DNA from 3 places in the Lentilactobacillus curieae genome. Region 2 is predicted to be linked to each of the others. Evidence: a T-box and tRNA genes for the amino acid it is inferred to sense, from the RefSeq annotation. Region 2 holds a T-box; the other regions hold tRNA genes.
The links. The T-box of region 2 lies ahead of PL11_RS09980 (valine--tRNA ligase). A T-box ahead of a tRNA ligase gene usually reads a tRNA of that ligase, here a tRNA-Val.

Region 1 (2,239 bases), 210 kb from region 2:
GACCCCATGGAGCTTTACTGTAGCTTGATATTGGGTGTTGACACAGCTTGTACAGGATAGGTAGGAGCCGATGAAGTCGGAACGCTAGTTTCGACTGAGGCGTTGGTGGGATACTACCCTCGCTGTGTGAACACTCTAACCCGCGCCACTAAGCGTGGCGGGAGACAGTGTCAGGTGGGCAGTTTGACTGGGGCGGTCGCCTCCCAAACAGTAACGGAGGCGCCCAAAGGTTCCCTCAGAATGGTTGGAAATCATTCATAGAGTGTAAAGGCAGAAGGGAGCTTGACTGCGAGACAGACAGGTCGAGCAGGGACGAAAGTCGGGCTTAGTGATCCGGTGGTTCCGCATGGAAGGGCCATCGCTCAACGGATAAAAGCTACCCTGGGGATAACAGGCTTATCTCCCCCAAGAGTCCACATCGACGGGGAGGTTTGGCACCTCGATGTCGGCTCATCGCATCCTGGGGCTGTAGTCGGTCCCAAGGGTTGGGCTGTTCGCCCATTAAAGCGGTACGCGAGCTGGGTTCAGAACGTCGTGAGACAGTTCGGTCCCTATCCGTCGCGGGCGTAGGAAATTTGAGAGGAGCTGTCCTTAGTACGAGAGGACCGGGATGGACATACCGCTGGTGTACCAGTTGTGCCGCCAGGCGCATCGCTGGGTAGCTATGTATGGATGAGATAAACGCTGAAAGCATCTAAGTGTGAAACTCGCCTCAAGATGAGATTTCCCATTCCTATATGGAAGTAAGATCCCTCAGAGATGATGAGGTAGATAGGTTGGAAGTGGAAGTGCAGTGATGTACGGAGCGGACCAATACTAATCGGTCGAGGACTTAACCAAAATAAATGGTAAGTATCGGCAGCAGAAAATTAATATTAGCTAGTTTTGAGAGAACAAAGTTCTCTAAAGTAAATAGTGTGGTGGCGATAGCCTGAAGGATACACCTGTTCCCATGCCGAACACAGAAGTTAAGCTTCAGCACGCCGATAGTAGTTGGGGGATCGCCCCCTGCAAGGGTAGGACGTTGCCACGCGATTATGGAGGATTAGCTCAGCTGGGAGAGCATCTGCCTTACAAGCAGGAGGTCACAGGTTCGATCCCTGTATCCTCCATATTGAGCCGTTAGCTCAGTTGGTAGAGCATCTGACTTTTAATCAGAGGGTCGGCAGTTCGAGACTGCCACGGCTCATTACAATTGAATATATCTTAGCGCATAATATTGTAAATATGCCGACTTAGCTCAGCTGGCAGAGCACCTGTCTTGTAAACAGGGGGTCGGAAGTTCGAATCTTCTAGTCGGCATTTTTGCGGAAGTAGTTCAGTGGTAGAACATCACCTTGCCATGGTGGGGGTCGCGGGTTCGAATCCCGTCTTCCGCTTTATTATGCCGGGGTGGCGGAATTGGCAGACGCACAGGACTTAAAATCCTGCGGTCAGTGATGACCGTACCGGTTCGATCCCGGTCCTCGGCATAAAATGCACCCATAGCGCAACTGGATAGAGTGTCTGACTACGAATCAGAAGGTTGTAGGTTCGACTCCTACTGGGTGCATATTTTCGGGAAGTAGCTCAGCTTGGTAGAGCACCTGGTTTGGGACCAGGGGGTCGCAGGTTCGAATCCTGTCTTCCCGATTGATAGCTAAATATTATATATTGCACTATCATCGATCGCGGTGTAGCTCAGCTGGCTAGAGCGTCCGGTTCATACCCGGGAGGTCGAGGGTTCGATCCCCCCTGCCGCGATATAGGTCTTGGACCTTTAGCTCAGTTGGTTAGAGCAGACGGCTCATAACCGTCCGGTCGTAGGTTCGAGTCCTACAAGGTCCATTGACTCAACATTGTTAGAGTTAATGTTATATGCGTTAATTTTGGAGGATTACCCAAGTCTGGCTGAAGGGAACGGTCTTGAAAACCGTCAGGTGGGTCAAACCACGCGAGAGTTCGAATCTCTCATCCTCCTTTACATTATCGCGGGATGGAGCAGTCTGGTAGCTCGTCGGGCTCATAACCCGAAGGTCGTTGGTTCAAATCCAGCTCCCGCAATTTTGGTCCGTTGGTCTAGTTGGTTTAGGACGCCTGCCTGTCACGCAGGAGATCACGAGTTCGAGTCTCGTACGGACCGGTTTATGGCTCGGTAGCTCAGTCGGTAGAGCAATGGATTGAAGCTCCATGTGTCGGCAGTTCGATTCTGTCCCGCGCCACTTTAATTGAATATTATCTTATTTATGCGGGTGTAGTT
Region 2 (2,239 bases):
CATTCATTGAAGCGTCTTCGTTCATAGTGTTGATTCGTTCCAAATCATGACGGTTACCAACCTTAAAGTCATTAGGATCATGAGCAGGAGTAATCTTAACCATTCCTGTTCCAAACTCAGGATCAACGTATTGATCAGCGATAATTGGCACTTCTCTGTTAATTAAAGGAACCAAGACTTTTTTGCCAACCAATTCCTTGTAACGTTCATCACTAGGGTTAACAGCAACCGCAGTATCACCCATCATTGTTTCCGGACGGGTAGTGACGATTTCGATGTAATCTTTACCGTTAAAAGTTGTTCCATCAGTGAATGGATATTTAACGTGATAAAAGGCTCCTTTATCATCCTTATGGATAACCTCAATGTCAGACAATGCAGTTCTAGCTTGGGGATCCCAGTTGATGATGTATTCTCCACGATAGATCAAACCCTTTTCGTAAAGCTTAACAAAGACTTTGCGAACAGCTTTTGATAGGCCTTCATCGAGGGTAAACCTCTCACGACTATAATCCAAAGAAAGACCTAGCTTGCCCCATTGTGTCTTGATAGTAGCAGCGAAGTCATCCTTCCACTCCCAAACCTTTTCCACGAACTTTTCTCGGCCTAGATCGTAACGGGAAATGCCTTGGTCACGTAACTTAGCTTCAACCTTGGCTTGAGTAGCAATTCCCGCATGATCCATTCCTGGAAGCCATAGGGTATCGAAGCCTTGCATCCGTTTTTGTCTAATAATCATATCTTGCAAAGTTGTATCCCAGGCATGGCCTAAGTGCAACTTTCCAGTAACGTTAGGTGGTGGCAAAACAATTGAATATGGTTTTGCTTTTTTATCTCCACTTGGTTTAAATACACCATCATCTAACCATTTATCATAACGGCCTTTTTCAACCTCTGTTGGGTTGTACTTGGTCGACATTTCTTTCGTCATCTAATCGCCTCTTTCTCAAAATAAAAAGCACCTCATCCTAATGATTAGGACGAGATGCTCGCGGTACCACCTAAATTGGGCTATTAACCCCACTTAATATCGAATAACGGTCGAACTTACCGATCCACCCTCAATTTCGAATGGATAGCTCACAAGCTACTTTCTCGCTGCTCTGATTAAACGTCTCTCAGCAAATGACGTTCTCTCTGAAAACCAGTCACAGGATACTCTCTTGTTCGTTGCTGATTATAGATTTAATAATAAGCGACAATTTGCTAATCGTCAATGCGATTTGCAATTTTATTCAATGCTTCTAATGCTTTTGCGTAATCAGGTTCATCAGTCAACTCGTCAACAATTTGTCTGTAAACGATGGTCCCCACCTTATCAACAATAAAGATGGTTCTAGCTAATGCACCAAAGTTAGGCAAGTAGACACCCATTGCATAACCTAAAGAAAGTTGCTCATCCGAAAGCATTTTGATGTTTTCAACGCCTTCTGCAGCACACCAATCTTTCTGTTGCTCAACGGTGTTGTTAGACACAGCTAAAAATTGGGCATCAGAATAGTGATCTGCTTCCTGATTGAACTTCCTGGTTTCAATTGAACAAACTGATGTATTAATGTCAGGAATCGTCGAAATTAACGTCACTTTCCCCAATAGATCAGCCGTCTTAACCTTGTTGCCCTCTGAATCCTCTAATTTAAACTTTGGTAACTTATCACCATTAACTGGTGGGTTGCCATAGAGTTGTTCTTCTTTACCCTGAATCGTTATTTGCATGTTCAAGCACTCCTTAGTATCAAAGGTTACATCTACTTTAAAATAGAATGAGTAAAACTACCAGTATATTTTACAGAAGTTCAGCAAAAATTTCTGCATTGGCGTTCATGTAATCTTCGCCTGGCTTGATATCAGTGATTGTCATCCCCGAAATTGCGCGCTCCATTAATCCGTCCACATCAATGTATTGTTCAAACTTTCTGGACTTTTCTAAGTCAGGACGAGTTTTTGGTGCTGGGGGAGTAAAGATTGTACAACAGTCTTCAAATGGTAACACTGACAAATCAAAGGTATCAATATCCTTGGAAATTTCGATAATGTCCGTTTTATCCATTGAGATTAATGGTCTCAATACCGGCATTGAGGTAACATCATTAATTGCCATCATGCTCTCAAGAGTTTGAGAAGCCACTTGACCTAGCGCTTCACCATTAAAAATTCCAGTACAGTGACGATTCTTAGTAATCTCAGCAGCAATTCTCATCATCATTCGCCGCTGAATCGTCATCAAATAGCCTTCCGG
Region 3 (2,239 bases), 100 kb from region 2:
GTTCCGCATGGAAGGGCCATCGCTCAACGGATAAAAGCTACCCTGGGGATAACAGGCTTATCTCCCCCAAGAGTCCACATCGACGGGGAGGTTTGGCACCTCGATGTCGGCTCATCGCATCCTGGGGCTGTAGTCGGTCCCAAGGGTTGGGCTGTTCGCCCATTAAAGCGGTACGCGAGCTGGGTTCAGAACGTCGTGAGACAGTTCGGTCCCTATCCGTCGCGGGCGTAGGAAATTTGAGAGGAGCTGTCCTTAGTACGAGAGGACCGGGATGGACATACCGCTGGTGTACCAGTTGTGCCGCCAGGCGCATCGCTGGGTAGCTATGTATGGATGAGATAAACGCTGAAAGCATCTAAGTGTGAAACTCGCCTCAAGATGAGATTTCCCATTCCTATATGGAAGTAAGACCCCTCAGAGATGATGAGGTAGATAGGTTGGAAGTGGAAGTGCAGTGATGTACGGAGCGGACCAATACTAATCGGTCGAGGACTTAACCAAAATAAATGGTAAGTATCGGCAGCAGAAAATTAATATTAGCTAGTTTTGAGAGAACAAAGTTCTCTAAAGTAAATAGTGTGGTGGCGATAGCCTGAAGGATACACCTGTTCCCATGCCGAACACAGAAGTTAAGCTTCAGCACGCCGATAGTAGTTGGGGGATCGCCCCCTGCAAGGGTAGGACGTTGCCACGCGATTATTCCGGCATAGCTCAGTTGGTAGAGCACCTGACTGTTAATCAGGTTGTCGACGGTTCGAGCCCGCCTGCCGGAGTTATTATTAAAAATGGAGAGTTGTCCGAGCTGGCCGAAGGAGCATCATTGGAAATGATGTAAACGGGTAAACGCCTGTTTCAAGGGTTCGAATCCCTTACTCTCCGTTAATAATAAGAGAATGACCCGTTGGTCAAGTGGTTAAGACACCGCCCTTTCACGGCGGTAACATGGGTTCAAATCCCGTACGGGTCACTTTATGGAGGATTAGCTCAGCTGGGAGAGCATCTGCCTTACAAGCAGGAGGTCACAGGTTCGATCCCTGTATCCTCCATTTTCATAGCAGCACTGGTCCGTTGGTCTAGTTGGTTTAGGACGCCTGCCTGTCACGCAGGAGATCACGAGTTCGAGTCTCGTACGGACCGTTGTTATGTATTACAATTGAATACACAACATTATATAGCATTATATACTCTGGTATTTGGCTCGGTAGCTCAGTCGGTAGAGCAATGGATTGAAGCTCCATGTGTCGGCAGTTCGATTCTGTCCCGCGCCATTTATGGAGGGGTAGCGAAGTCTGGCTAAACGCGGCGGACTGTAAATCCGCTCCTTCGGGTTCGGTGGTTCGAATCCACTCCCCTCCACCATAGGGATATAGTTTAATGGTAGAACTACGGTCTCCAAAACCGTCGGTGTGGGTTCAACTCCTACTATCCCTGTTAATAATGTTATGGCGGTATTGGTGAAGTGGTTAACACATCGGTTTGTGGATCCGACACGCGTGGGTTCGATTCCCACATACCGCCCTTTGATTGGATGATATCCAAGTGGTAAGGCAATAGATTACTTTGAATCTCTTATTGAGGTTTCAGAGGTTGTTCTGGCGGTATAGCCAAGTGGTAAGGCAGAGGTCTGCAAAACCTTCATCGTCGGTTCGAATCCGATTACCGCCTTTTTCCAATCATGTTATTCTAATATTTATCAGTTATTTTGCCGGAGTGGCGGAACTGGCAGACGCGCTAGACTCAAAATCTAGTGTCCGCAAGGACGTGTGGGTTCGAACCCCACCTCCGGTATAAGAGAATTACACGAGTTTGCTAATGAAAGGAAGCATTGATTATTCAATGCTTCCTTTCTTTGTATATATTGAATTGGAGATAATCTTGATGGATAAGTAACAAATCTATTCGTTTCTTGACGAGCATGATGTCTGGTTTGAAGTCACTGAGCACCAAGCCGTGTATAACATGCAAGAAGTCAGTAAGGTTAATCTCCCGTATCCTAATGCAGATGCAAAAAACATTTTCGTTAGAGATGATAAGAACAGAAAGTATTATTTAATTACAGTAGACGGTTCCCATAGAGTGGACTTAAAGAAATTTAGCCAGGATCATGGAACCAGACACTTATCATTTGCGTCTGAGACTGTTTTAAAAGATAAGCTTGGTCTAAGTCCTGGTTCGGTAACGCCATTTGGCTTGCTTAACAACAAGGCACATGACGTGGACCTATACCTAGATAAGCAGT

Region 1: it encodes a tRNA-Val, which carries the amino acid that the T-box ahead of PL11_RS09980 (valine--tRNA ligase) is inferred to sense. The anticodon was not compared.
Region 3: it encodes a tRNA-Val, which carries the amino acid that the T-box ahead of PL11_RS09980 (valine--tRNA ligase) is inferred to sense. The anticodon was not compared.

Annotation. Positions count from the first base shown of each region.
Region 1 is NZ_CP018906.1:169,497-171,735, reverse strand. It holds rRNA gene PL11_RS01040 (23S ribosomal RNA) at 1-840, shown strand, start outside; rRNA gene rrf (5S ribosomal RNA) at 917-1,033, shown strand; tRNA gene PL11_RS01030 (tRNA-Val) at 1,040-1,112, shown strand; tRNA gene PL11_RS01025 (tRNA-Lys) at 1,117-1,189, shown strand; tRNA gene PL11_RS01020 (tRNA-Thr) at 1,230-1,302, shown strand; tRNA gene PL11_RS01015 (tRNA-Gly) at 1,308-1,379, shown strand; tRNA gene PL11_RS01010 (tRNA-Leu) at 1,387-1,472, shown strand; tRNA gene PL11_RS01005 (tRNA-Arg) at 1,479-1,552, shown strand; tRNA gene PL11_RS01000 (tRNA-Pro) at 1,559-1,632, shown strand; tRNA gene PL11_RS00995 (tRNA-Met) at 1,670-1,743, shown strand; tRNA gene PL11_RS00990 (tRNA-Ile) at 1,754-1,827, shown strand; tRNA gene PL11_RS00985 (tRNA-Ser) at 1,871-1,960, shown strand; tRNA gene PL11_RS00980 (tRNA-Met) at 1,970-2,043, shown strand; tRNA gene PL11_RS00975 (tRNA-Asp) at 2,048-2,122, shown strand; tRNA gene PL11_RS00970 (tRNA-Phe) at 2,129-2,201, shown strand; tRNA gene PL11_RS00965 (tRNA-Gly) at 2,228-2,239, shown strand, end outside.
Region 2 is NZ_CP018906.1:2,053,270-2,055,508, forward strand. It holds gene PL11_RS09980 (valine--tRNA ligase) at 1-931, opposite strand, end outside; T-box leader at 974-1,180, opposite strand; gene tpx (thiol peroxidase) at 1,207-1,716, opposite strand; gene thiI (tRNA uracil 4-sulfurtransferase ThiI) at 1,787-2,239, opposite strand, start outside.
Region 3 is NZ_CP018906.1:59,101-61,339, reverse strand. It holds rRNA gene PL11_RS00390 (23S ribosomal RNA) at 1-501, shown strand, start outside; rRNA gene rrf (5S ribosomal RNA) at 578-694, shown strand; tRNA gene PL11_RS00380 (tRNA-Asn) at 701-773, shown strand; tRNA gene PL11_RS00375 (tRNA-Ser) at 788-879, shown strand; tRNA gene PL11_RS00370 (tRNA-Glu) at 896-967, shown strand; tRNA gene PL11_RS00365 (tRNA-Val) at 974-1,046, shown strand; tRNA gene PL11_RS00360 (tRNA-Asp) at 1,063-1,137, shown strand; tRNA gene PL11_RS00355 (tRNA-Phe) at 1,196-1,268, shown strand; tRNA gene PL11_RS00350 (tRNA-Tyr) at 1,274-1,359, shown strand; tRNA gene PL11_RS00345 (tRNA-Trp) at 1,361-1,431, shown strand; tRNA gene PL11_RS00340 (tRNA-His) at 1,446-1,518, shown strand; tRNA gene PL11_RS00335 (tRNA-Cys) at 1,595-1,665, shown strand; tRNA gene PL11_RS00330 (tRNA-Leu) at 1,705-1,788, shown strand; gene PL11_RS00325 (prolyl-tRNA synthetase associated domain-containing protein) at 1,894-2,239, shown strand, end outside.